Regions from separate parts of the Flavonifractor sp. An91 genome, predicted to be linked through region 2. Evidence: riboswitches for the same ligand, from Rfam matches in the RefSeq annotation. Region 2 holds a riboswitch; the other holds the start of a gene.
What was found. Region 2 has a riboswitch for lysine ahead of B5G42_RS10260 (3-keto-5-aminohexanoate cleavage protein). Riboswitches for the same ligand answer to the same signal wherever they lie in the genome.
Positions count from the first base shown of each region.

Region 1 (6,091 bases), on a different contig from region 2:
ATGGCATAAGCGCCCCACTGGCTCATGCCCACGTTGTGGCCCCAGCCGGAGCCGGTGATGGTGAACACGGTGGAGCTGTCTCCGCCGCTGCCGCCGGATGCCGTGGCCTGGGTCACCTGGCCGCTGCCGTCGATGATGTACACGTCGCCGCTCAGCTTGGAGGTGGAACCGCTGCCGTCGATGGCATAGGCCCCGTCCAGGCTGCCGAGGGTACCATTTCCGTTCACCGTGTAGCTCCCTCCCCCGCCGGACGAGCCGCTGCCGGCGGAGCTGGACACGGTGTAATGGATGGACCGCAGCCCCAGGAAGGTGCGGCAGTCGTCCCGGATCTTGCTCCAGCTCTTGCCGGAGGAGTCGGTGAAGGTGATCTCAATGGCATTGCCGGTGGGGCTGGTCTTGGTGACCTTGAAGTCCACGATGCCCGAGTTGGTATAGCCCTTGGAATTGAGCAGGTCGGTGAGCTCCTGGGCCGTATAGGTCACCGTCCAGTTATAGTTGGGAACCTTGCTGGCCACCGACGCTTCATAGGGGTCGTACTTGCCGATGAGGTAGGCCACGTTGCTCCCCCACACATTGACGGCGCTCTCGGTGGCGCCGCCGTCGTGGGAGGAATACACCGCGTCGATGAGGGAGCCGTTGTACCAGGCGTATTCGCCGTAGGTCTCCTCCACCGCCTTGCTGCTGGAGGCCGTCACCCGCTTCATGCCCTCATAAACCTGACAGCAGGTGGTGTTGCAGATGTCGAAGCCCTGGCTCTTGTGCTTGCTGGCGGTATAGTTGCGGTAGGCGTAGGTACGGGCACACACCGCCTGGGCCTTCAGGGCCTCCAGGGGCCAGGAGGAGCTCATCTCCCGCACGATGACCCCCTGTACATAGTCCTCCAGACCGATCACGTTGCTCACCGTCAGGTTGCCGCCGCCGGTCCGCTGGTACTGGAAGCCGCCATAATAGGTATTGCCCCGAAAAATGGTCTCGGTCTTGACGCTGTCGTCCAGGCCGGGCTTGATGCCCAGGCTCTTGGAGGCGCTGTCAAACTGGAAGAGGATCTGGCTGGTGCCCGTCTTGACCACCGACACCCCGGCGCTGGAGGTACCAACCACCTCGGCGCCCCCAAGACCCAGGCTGGACTGAGCCGCCTGGGCGGATTCCTTGTCCAGGTAGGCGCCCACTCTGGCCTGCCACTCTCCATCGATCCAGGCCGCAAAGCCGCCGGAATGGGCGGAAGCGGCCGCGGCAGCTTCGTTGTAGGAGCTGTAGCTGCCCGGCAGCTTCAAATGCCAGCAGCCCACGGCGATATTGGAGGTAATGGTGTCGTAATAGCCGCTCCATGTCCCCACCTTGCCGTAGTAGACATTCTGGGTTTTGACCACCGAGATGGCGGTCTCACTGGTGGCGGCCAGCTGCTGAAACACCCGGTTGTCGTCATAATAGCCCAGCCGGTACCCGCTGCCCACATCGTTGAGCAGGTTGGCGCCAGGCAGGGCGTTGGAGCCGTAAAAGATACCCACTTTAATGGTGGGATCCACCGCCACCGAGGCGGCGGAAGCCGGAGACTGGCTCAACGGAAGGACGATAGCCAGGGCCAGAGCTGCAATCTGCACAATTTTTTTCATCTTTCCTGTTTTCATTTGGCGGAAATCCCATCTCGCTTTCGTTGACACTTTGCCAGAACTTGTGGTACAATTTTGCAAACTAAATAGCGAAATTACATTTGCAGGATAGAGGCGCGGCTCTTCAAGAGTAGCGTGGTGAGGGTGCCGGGCCCGGTGAACCGCGTGAAAGGGGAGGCCGCCGAAGGGACGCTCCCGGTGGTGCGTTTGCCTGGTCGCCCGGATAAGATCCGTTCGACTGTCGCCGCACACGCGGCGGAGTGCTGTCTGCTTTTGTCTGGTATGGTCGGGGACGCACTGTCCCTGTCATTATAGTACAAAATCAGCAGTTCTGTAAACTGCTGATTTTCTTTTTCTTTTCGCTATGAGTTTCCGGTCTGAGACAGGCCGGTGTTGGAATAAACTTTGAGCAACGGAGGTATGGTCATGGAAAAATACAAAGTAGGCGTCATCGGCGGCACCGGTATGGTGGGCCAGCGTTTTGTTTCCCTGCTGGAGAATCACCCCTGGTTCCAGCTCACTGTCATTGCGGCCAGCAGCCGCTCCGCCGGCAAGACCTATGAGGAAGCCATCGGCTCCCGCTGGGCTCTGGAGAATCCCATGCCCGAAGAGGCCAAAAAGATGGTGGTCATGAACGCCCAGGCCGATATCGAGGCCATTGCCTCCCAGGTGGATTTTGTCTTTTCCGCCGTGGATATGAAGAAGGAAGAGATTCAGGCTCTGGAGGAGGCTTACGCCAAGCACGAGTGCCCCGTGGTCTCCAACAACTCCGCTCACCGCTGGACGCCCGACGTGCCCATGGTGGTGCCGGAGATCAATCCCGAGCATATCAAAGTCATCGAGGCCCAGCGAAAGCGACTGGGGGTGGAGCGCGGGTTCATTGCCGTTAAGTCCAACTGCTCCCTCCAGAGCTATGTTCCCGCCCTGCACCCCCTGCGCGGCTTCGGCCTGAACCAGGTGCTGGTCTGCACCTATCAGGCTATTTCCGGCGCGGGCAAAACCTTCGACACCTGGCCTGAGATGGTGGACAATGTGATCCCCTACATCGGCGGCGAGGAGGAGAAGAGCGAGCAGGAGCCCCTGAAGCTGTGGGGCAAGGTGGAGAACGGGGTCATCGTCAACGCCCAGTCCCCCGCCATCACCGCCCAGTGTCTGCGGGTGCCCGCGTCCAACGGCCACATGGCCGCTGTGTTCGCACGCTTTGAGAACAAACCCTCTATGGAGGAGATCAAAGAGATCTGGGCAAATTACAAGGGCCGTGCCCAGGAGCTGGCCCTGCCCTCCGCTCCCAAGCAGTTCCTGCACTACTTTGAGGAGCCCGACCGTCCTCAGACCCGGCTGGACCGGATGACCGAGGGCGGTATGGCGGTCTGCATTGGCCGTCTGCGTCCCGACACGCAGTACGACTATAAGTTCGTCTGCCTGTCCCACAATACCCTTCGCGGCGCCGCGGGCGGCGCAGTCCTTCTTGCCGAACTTCTGTGCGCGGAGGGTTACATTTCAAGGAGGTAACCCTAATTATGAGAGAGCCTGTTTTTACCGGAGCCTGTTCCGCCATCATCACCCCGTTTGACCACAGCGGCGCCATCAACTACGATCAGTTCGGGAAAATCATCGACGAGCAGATCGAGCGGGGCCTGGACGCCATCTGCGTCTGCGGCACCACCGGAGAGTGTTCCACCCTGACCATCCGGGAGCACATTGCCGCCGTGGAATACTGTGTCAAGCGGGTGAACGGCCGGGTCAAGGTCATTGCCGGCGCGGGCAGCAACGATACTTCCGCCGCCGTCTACCTGTCCCAGCACGCTCAGGACTCCGGTGCCGACGCCCTGCTGCACGTCACCCCCTACTACAACAAGGCGTCCCAGACCGGCCTCATCAAGCACTACGAATACATTGCCGACCGGGTGGATCTGCCCATTATCCTCTATAATGTGCCCTCCCGCACCGGCGTTTCCTTCACCGCCGAGACCTACAAGGTGCTCTCCCAGCACCCCAACATCAACGGCGTCAAGGAGGCCAGCGGCAACTTCTCTCTGCTGGCCCACACCCTGGCCATCTGCGGCGACGACTTCTATGTCTGGTCGGGCAACGACGACCAGGTGGTCCCCATGATGAGCCTGGGCGCCAAGGGCGTCATCTCGGTGGTAGCCAACATCGCCCCCGAGGTCATGATCCAGATGACCCACCTGTGCCTGGAGGGCAAGTTTGACCAGGCCGCCGCCCTTCAGCTGGGCTACATGGACTTCATTGACGCCCTCTTCCTGGAGGTCAACCCCATTCCCATCAAGGCTGCCATGAATCTGGCGGGCTACGACATCGGCTCCCTCCGCCTGCCTCTGTGCGATATGAGCGACGGACCGCTGGAAACCCTCCGTCAGTCTATGGTCAAGGTGGGACTGCTCTCCGCCTGAGCCACCGGGAAAGGATGTTGGAAATGCTTCGTTTGATCCTCTCCGGCTGCAACGGCCGGATGGGCCGGGCGGTGGAGCATCTGTGCGCCGCCCAGCCCGACCTGGAAATCGCCGCCGGATTTGACCTGCTGGGGACTGGTGACCGGGACTTCCCCGTGTTCTCCTCCCCCGCTGAGTTCCAGGGGCAGGCTGACGCTCTCATCGACTTCTCCTCCCCTGCTGCCCTGCCCGCTCTGCTGGACTTCTGTTTGCAGCGGAACATCCCGGCAGTGCTGGCCACCACCGGCTACTCGGAGGAGCAGCTGGCCGCCATCGACCAGGCGGCGCGGGTCATCCCCGTGTTCCGCTCCGCCAATATGTCCCTGGGAGTCAATGTGCTGCTGGCCCTGGTACGCCAGGCCACCGCGGCTCTGGGGACGGACTACGATATTGAGATCGTGGAAAAACACCATAATAAAAAGGTGGACGCCCCCAGCGGCACCGCCCTCATGCTGGCCGACGCGGCGGCATCCGCTCTTCCCTACCAGCCCGACTATGTGTGTAACCGCCACAGCGTCCGCAAGGCCAGAGACAAGGAGGAGATCGGCATCTGCTCTGTCCGCGGCGGCGGCATCGTGGGAGATCACGACGTGATCTTTGCCGGTGAGAATGAGGTCATCACCCTGAGCCACTCCGCCATGAGCCGAGAGGTCTTTGCCTCCGGCGCCATCCGGGCGGCCCGATTTCTTGCCGGTATGGAGGCCCCTGGTCTCTACTCCATGACTGATCTGGTCCAGGCCACCCTTTCCTAACAGCAAAAAAAGACCGCCCAATGGGCGGTCTTTTTTCATTCTTTGTCCGGCGGCGTTTGGGGCTGCTCCTCCAGGGGCTTGCCGTTGCCGTCGATTTTTTTTGCCTTGAGACGCTTGTTGACCCACTCCCGAACCAAAGCATAGAGCACAGCGAAGGTGGGCACGCCCAGGATCATGCCGGGGAAGCCAAACAGGCCGCCGCAGGTGACAATGGAGATGAGCACCCAGATGGCGGACAGGCCGGTGCTGTCGCCCAGGATCTTGGGCCCCAGGATGTTGCCGTCAAACTGCTGCAATCCGATGACCAGGGCAAAGAACCGCAGGGCGGCCCAGGGGTCCACGATCACCAGAATAAACAGACAGGGAATGGCGCCGATGATGGGCCCAAAGAAGGGGATCACATTGGTGACACCCACGGTAACGCTAACCAGCATGGGGTACGGGATCCGGAAAATGGCGCACAGGATGAAACAGAGCACGCCGATGATGGCGGAATCGATGATCTTACCGTTGATAAAGCCCACGAATACCCGGTTGGCCTGACCGCATACCCCCAGCAGCCAGTCGGACCGGCGCTTGGACACGGTGGCGTAGAGGAGCTTTTTCAGCTGGGGTACCAGCCGGTCCTTCCCCGCCAGCATATAGATGGAGGAAATCAGAGCGGTGATGCCCGCAATCACGCCGCTGCCGATGGCAAAGCCCACATCCAGCAGCTGGGGCAGGGCCTCCGCCGCTTTTGCGGTCATGTTGCTGATCATGTTCTGGAAGTTACCGAACATATCGTTGATGGCGTCGGCATCCAGATCAAATTGCTCGGTCAGATCCTGCACCAGCTGATCCAGGCTGGTCAGGTAGGTCTGCATATTGCCCGCCAGGTCCTTGACGCTCTGTACCACCTGAGGCACGATGAGCCCCAGCAGAATGGCCACCACCGCAAAGGCCAGCACATAGACCAGCAAAATGGACAACGCACGCTTAAACCGGTGGTTGGGAAAGAGTTTTCGCTCAAAAAAGCACATGGGGGTATTGAGCAGATAGGCAATGGCAAAGCCCACGATAAACGGGGACAGAACCCCCATAAACTGGTTGATTCGGACAGTTACTACGCTGAAATGGTTCAATCCCACATAGAACAGGATGGCAACGATGAGCACAATGAGCAGCTGCACATGGCTGCCATCCAGGATGTACCATTTCTTCTTGTTCTTCGGGTCCTCTTTTTCCGGCACAGTGCCTTCCTCCTTTGCAGCCGCCACACACATTGCCGGGGCGGTAA
Region 1 is NZ_NFHA01000003.1:1,442-7,532, forward strand. It holds gene B5G42_RS02795 (SpoIID/LytB domain-containing protein) at 1-1,613, opposite strand, end outside; lysine riboswitch at 1,712-1,884, shown strand; gene asd (aspartate-semialdehyde dehydrogenase) at 2,037-3,122, shown strand; gene dapA (4-hydroxy-tetrahydrodipicolinate synthase) at 3,131-4,024, shown strand; gene dapB (4-hydroxy-tetrahydrodipicolinate reductase) at 4,048-4,815, shown strand; gene B5G42_RS02815 (AI-2E family transporter) at 4,851-6,044, opposite strand.
Region 1: another riboswitch for lysine. It lies ahead of asd (aspartate-semialdehyde dehydrogenase); the one in region 2 lies ahead of B5G42_RS10260 (3-keto-5-aminohexanoate cleavage protein).

Region 2 (6,091 bases):
AGGAGTGATGGCCATGCGGAGGGTGCCGAGGCAGGCCTTAACACCTTCCTCTTCCTCGGGGGTCAGATCCACATACTTCTTCAGGTCCTCCAGAGTCTCGATGCGGTTCTTGACTTGCCAATGCCAGTCGTTCCACTGCTCGTCAGTCACATCGGGGAACAGAATCTTACGGCGGGACTCTACCATAACAAGGTCATCCTTTCTAAATCAATGTGGGGATGTGCCATCCGCAGGCGTCGGGGACCGGGAACCGGAACGGGGGGAGAAAGGGTTGGGGAGGAGAGTTTCTCCGGCAGGACCGGACCGGAATCGTCGGCCGCAGAACGATCACATCAATCAGCTCATCTGTCGATGGGACAGGTAAGTCACAAAGTAAATGGGAAATAATCTGGAAATCGGTAAAACAGGAACTTACAGGTACTTCTTCTCGAAGTAGGCCTTCAGCTGGGGATTCTCACGCAGTGCCCCACGCAATGTTCCATTGCGCGGGGGCCCCGTGATTTGACATCCTCGGGGCAACTGAATTGCCCCTGCGGGAACGCTGCGCGTTCTGCGCGCCAAAAGGCGCGGCCAGCTGGCGCTGGCGTCCGAGCTGCACAGACAGCTCAGAATATCTTACAGATATTTCTTCTCGAAGTAGGCCTTCAGCTGGGGATTCTCACGCAGCTCGGACAGGGTGATCTCGGCGTGGTCCTTGGTGTAGCCGTTGCCGACGATCATGGTGACGTCCTTGCCGCAGCCCTCGGCGCCCAGAGCAGCCTTGGCGAAATCGGTGGCCATGGAGAAGAAGTACACCACGCCGTTGTCATGGACGGGCAGAATGGCGGCCATCTCGCAGGCGGGCACGTTCACGATCAGAATGGAGACATCGTACTCCTTGCCGTTGTTGACGGCCAGGGACTTCTCCAGCACCTCGGTGGGGTTGGTGGCGGAGCCCACGATGGCGTGGTGGCACAGGTTCATGCTCTTCAGCAGGTCGGCGTCCTCCTGGCAGATGACCAGGGCAACCACGTTACCGGTGGGGCCAACGCGCTTCATGGCCTCGTAGCAGCACATCATGCCGCCCTTGCCGGCGCCGCCCAGGATGAGCACGGAGTCACCGGGCTTCACCAGCTTAGCGGTCTGGGCGGGAGCACCGGCCACGTCCAGAGCGGCCAGAGCCAGCTCCTCGCTCATGTCGTCGGGCAGCTTGGCATACAGGCCGGACTCAAACAGGATAGCCTGGGCATCCACGTCCACGCGGTCGATCTCGGGGTGGATGGCCTTGATCTTGTTGATCTTCAGGGGGGTCAGGGACAGGGAGACCAGAGAAGCGATCTTGTCGCCCACCTTCAGGTCGATCTTGCCCTGCAGATCCTCGCCGATCTCACGGACGGTGCCGATGAACATACCGCCGGAACCGGTGACGGGGTTCTGCATCTTGCCGCGCTCATTGACGATATCCAGGATCATCTGCTCGGTCTTGGCCAGGTCCTTCTCGCAGGCCTCATAGATCTGGGTGAAGGAAGCGGAGTCAATGTTCAGAGCGGAAACGTCGCACAGGATCTCATTGGAGTAGCACTCCATGGTGTTGTCGATCTTCTTGGCAGCCTGGGTCAGCAGGCCCTTGGGCTCGATGACGCGGTGAGTGCCGTACTTGTTGCCTTTCTTCTGCATAGAAAGTTCCTCCTGTTTCGTTTAATGTTTGGTTGGGGAGATATATGGTTGGGGAGATAAGTAAAACAAAGGAATGAGATCAGGCCAGGGACAGGATCTTCCGGGCCTCATCGGGAGTGGCGATCTCGCGGCCCAGCTCCTTGGCCAGGCGGACCACCTTGGCGACCAGCTCGCCGTTGGAGGCGGCCTTGTGGCCCTTCTCCAGGTAGATGTTGTCCTCAAAGCCCACGCGGACGTTGCCGCCCATCACGATGCCGGCGGCAACCATGGGCCAGGCGCCCCGGCCGATGCCGGTGACGGTCCAGGTGGAACCGGCGGGGATCTGCTTCACCAGGTAGTCCAGGTTGCCCACGGTAGCGGGGGTGCAGCCGGACACGCCCAGCACGAAGTTGAACTGCATGGGAGCGCCGGGGACCAGACCCTTGTTGGCCATGTTCACGATGGTGTCCAGGTGGCCGATCTCGAAGCACTCATACTCGGGCTTGATGTTGTTTTCCAGCATCCGCTTGCCGAAGGCCCGCATGGTAGGCATATCGTTAACGAAGATATCGTCGCCGAAGTTGCAGGTGCCGCAGTCCAGCGTGGCCATCTCGGGGCACAGCTCGGTGGGCTGGAGCCGTTCCTCAGGAGTCATGCCGGTGGCGCCGCCGGTGGAGGGGATCAGGATCACGCCGGGGCAGGCCTCCTTGATGGCGTCCAGGATCACCCGGAACCGCTCCCGGTCCTGAGTGGGGGTACCATCGTCCTCACGGACGTGGACGTGGATGACGGCAGCGCCTGCGTCAAAGGCGCTCTTGGCCTCACGGACCATTTCCTCCACGGTATAGGGGACAGCGGGATTGTGCTCCTTGGTGACCTCTGCGCCGCAGATGGCCGCGGTAATGATAAGCTTTTCCATGACACGCCTCCTCGAAAAAATAAAGCTACCCCGCCGGCAGAAGATGTATTCCTCCGGCGAGATAGCGCTTCATGAACAAAAAAACACTACTCATGTCCGCGGGAGGGGAAACTCTCGTTCAGACACAAATAGCGCTTCATGTGACTCATGACAATCCGTAAGCACTGGGCCCACGGCTCAGGGGGAGGGCTGTACGATTCACGTCCCCCTTCGGCGGAGCGGACATTCACAGAGTACATCGGGCTCGCCTGCCCTTATCATTGCTCTGCTACCTTGCGCTCCGCGCCTCTATCCATGCGTGTTATTTACTTTTGACAAAAACACTATAACCCAGCCAATTTTGTTTGTCAACTATTTTTTGAAAAATTAGGCTCACAAAATTTTTCTCTGTTCTGTAGACTTTTGTACGCTACAGCGGGATAGTGCTTACCAAATGGTAACCAGAACTGGAAGGGCAAAAACTCCGGCAGGCGGCGTGAACCGCCTGCCGGAGCAGGGAAAATTTACAGGTCGGCCTGGAAGAGTTCCATGAGGGTATCGTCCAGTTTGAGCAGCCGGCACACCCGCAGGGCGTCCCGGGGACAGGGGGCTCCGGGAGGGGCGGGAAGGAGCCGATAGTCCATCCGGCGGGCGATCCGCTTGCGGGGATCGTCCCCCTCGTCGCCCTGGATGTCCCGCACCAGACCGGCCACCTGGTAGTGGGCGGCGGCCACGTCGGACACCCCGTCGTAGTGGGTGGTCATGAGGGCCACGCAGTCCAGACTGCTCAGGTGACGCACCAGAGCACGGGCCAGGGCCGCGCCCTCCTGGGGGTTGGTGCCCCGGGCGAATTCGTCCAGAGCCACGAAGAAGAACTGGCCGTGGGTTTCCCGCAGCAGCTTGTCCAGCAGATGGACTTCCTTGCCGAAGGAGGACAGGCCGCCGGCGCCGGGGCCGCTGTCGGCTAGGATGAGCTCCACCCGGTGGAACAGGGGAAGGGTGGCGGACTGGGCAAAGACGAAGAAGCCGCACTGGCACAGAAGCAGGGAGAGCACGGTGGAGCGGAGAGACACGGTCTTGCCGCCCATGTTGGCGCCGGTGATGACGGTGCAGCCCGGTTTCAGATCCAGATCCAGCAGGGTGAACTGTTCGCCCCGCTCAGCCAGATCCTCCTCCACCTGAGGATGGCGCACCCCCCGGAGGGTGATGGATTTGTCGGCGCTGAGGGCGGGCCGGACACAGTTGTACCGCAGAGCCAGCTTGGCCTTGGCCACGATGAGATCCAGACGGCCCAGAGTCTCCATGTTGTCCAGGAAGGCCTGCTTGTAGGCCATCAGCTTGCCGGTGAGCATCCGGCGGACCTCCAGCTCCAGCTTATCCTCCTCCACCGCCAGGACACGGCGCTTTTCCATCAGGGGGCCCCGCTTGTCCTCCATGGTCATGCGGATGGCCTTCTCCAGCTTGGCCTTCTCCGCGCGCAGGGGTGCCAGGTCGTTGTGGTAGGAATTGACAACGGAGAAGGTGGGCAGACGGCGGCCCTCCGGGTCCATCAGCTCCAGGGCGTCGGCCAGGGAGGGGAAGGACAGCCCGGCCATGGGGGGCAGAGCGGCATAGGCCTGGACCAGCTGCTCCAGGGTGACCAGGAAATGCTTGATCTCAAAGAGCTCCACCAGATCGAAGGGGGCGCCGGGGTCCCGGTCGAAGGAGCCCCGGATGTCGTGAAACAGGGGCAGGCAGCGGGTGACACCCCGCAGGGCAGCGGCGGCGTCCTTGCGCTCGGCCTCGGTGAGCCGCACCGGGCCGCAGCCGCAGCCCTCGGTCTGAGGGGCGGTGGTGCCCGCGTTCCAAAGCTCCATGGCCAGGGCCACATTGTCCAGCTCCTCCTCCAGGGCGGCCTCCTCTCCGGGGCCGTACCACCGCAGGGAACGGGCGGCTGCCTTGCCGAACGGCGACATGGGACTCAGCCGGTTCAGTACCCACTGAAACCCTGCGTTTTCCCGCAGTTCATGCGTCAGTTCCATCATGATCCTCCTTCACGTTGACCACCGGCAGGTGGATGGCCTGCCGCAGGGCGGAGATGAATTTATCCGGTTCAAAGTGCCAGCCGTAGGCAGACCAGGGGTTGGCCGCCACCGCGGCGATGGTCAGCTCCCGGCGGACAGCCAGTTGGCCGCCGTTGCGCTGGAACAGCTCCAGGGCGGCCCGGCCCGCCAGCAGGTGGGTGGCGTCCTGGGTGACCAGGGTAGTGGGGGCTCCCCGGCGGGCCAGAGTTTTGAGCAGGGGGTCGGTAACCCCTCCCGCTGCCCACACCGCCAGGGGGCGGCGGGGCAGCTTGTTCCACTTGGGACTGCCGCCTTCGTCCAAAGGCAGCTCCAGAGGTGTGCCGTCCAGCTCAAACAGAGCAAAGCGGTCCTCCACGCCCTCCAGAGCGGAACGCAGACCGGCGTGCTCCGGTACTTTCCGGTCAAAGAGCCAGCAGGTGTGGGCGGTCTCCGATACCACCAGGTCCATATCCCGGTCCAGAGAGGCACCGGTACACAGCAGGGCCACGCCCTCCACACCGGCGCCAGCCAGAGACTTCCGTCCGGCGGCCCCGTCGATGAGGACCCGCTGGGCCCCCAATTCCATGAAGCGGGCGGTCAGGGGGCGCAGCTGTCCGGCGGCAGAGGGTCCGGCCAGCTGAACATAGCCGTCAGACAGAGTGCGGAAAATAGCCACCGGTCCCAGGGGGGTCATCACGTCGGTCAGGTCCACCACCTCCAGGGTGGCGTCGCACAGCGTGATCATGCCCCGGGCGGTGGCGAACAGATCGCCGGCTTTCAGGTACAGATCGGGCTTCTCGGTCCCGGTGACCAGGTCGGTGCGTTCTCCGTCCCGGCCCACCGAGGTGAGGGCCAGCCGCTCGTCCCCCAACTCGGCCATCAGGCGGCGCATGGCGGTGGTCTTGCCCGCGTTCTTGCACAGGCCGATCACGGTCACGGGGGAGGCATCCCCCACCAGCGGCGCTAACAGATGTTCCAAAATAGGGCCTCCCTTCCATAGGAAAATTGGGTCATTTTTGAGTTCGTCGAGGCCATTATAAGAGGCCCCCATCGGTTCTGTCAATGGGGAGAAGCAGAATTCCAGCCGCCTGAAATCAGATGCGAGGAGTAGCAGAAAATGAAAAAAGAATACATCAATCATGCAGAGCCGGGGAACGGACGAAAGAAATATATAGCATAATGGCAGGGTGGACGATTACTTTTTGGAATATAGAAAATAAAATTTACAAAATAACCGGGGAAAACCAAACGAGAATCATTTGACAGAAAAGAGGAACGCTTTTGCACATGAATTTTTGGAATGGAATTGATGCAAAAAAGAAAACCGCCTGTCCGACGGAACAACCGTCAGACAGGCGGAATGCGGTGGGGGAAAAGCTTACTGCTTGGAGAACTGGTCCTTGCCGGCGCCGCACAGGGGGCACACCCAGTCGGCGGGAACCTGCTCCCAGGCAGTGCCGGGGGCTACGCCGTTGTCGGGGTCACCCTCAGCGGGATCGTAGACATAGCCGCAGAG
Region 2 is NZ_NFHA01000016.1:24,002-30,092, reverse strand. It holds gene ablA (lysine 2,3-aminomutase) at 1-186, opposite strand, end outside; gene B5G42_RS10265 (L-erythro-3,5-diaminohexanoate dehydrogenase) at 616-1,656, opposite strand; gene B5G42_RS10260 (3-keto-5-aminohexanoate cleavage protein) at 1,736-2,554, opposite strand; lysine riboswitch at 2,676-2,853, opposite strand; gene B5G42_RS10255 (MutS-related protein) at 3,058-4,557, opposite strand; gene B5G42_RS10250 (hypothetical protein) at 4,538-5,554, opposite strand; gene rd (rubredoxin) at 5,954-6,091, opposite strand, start outside.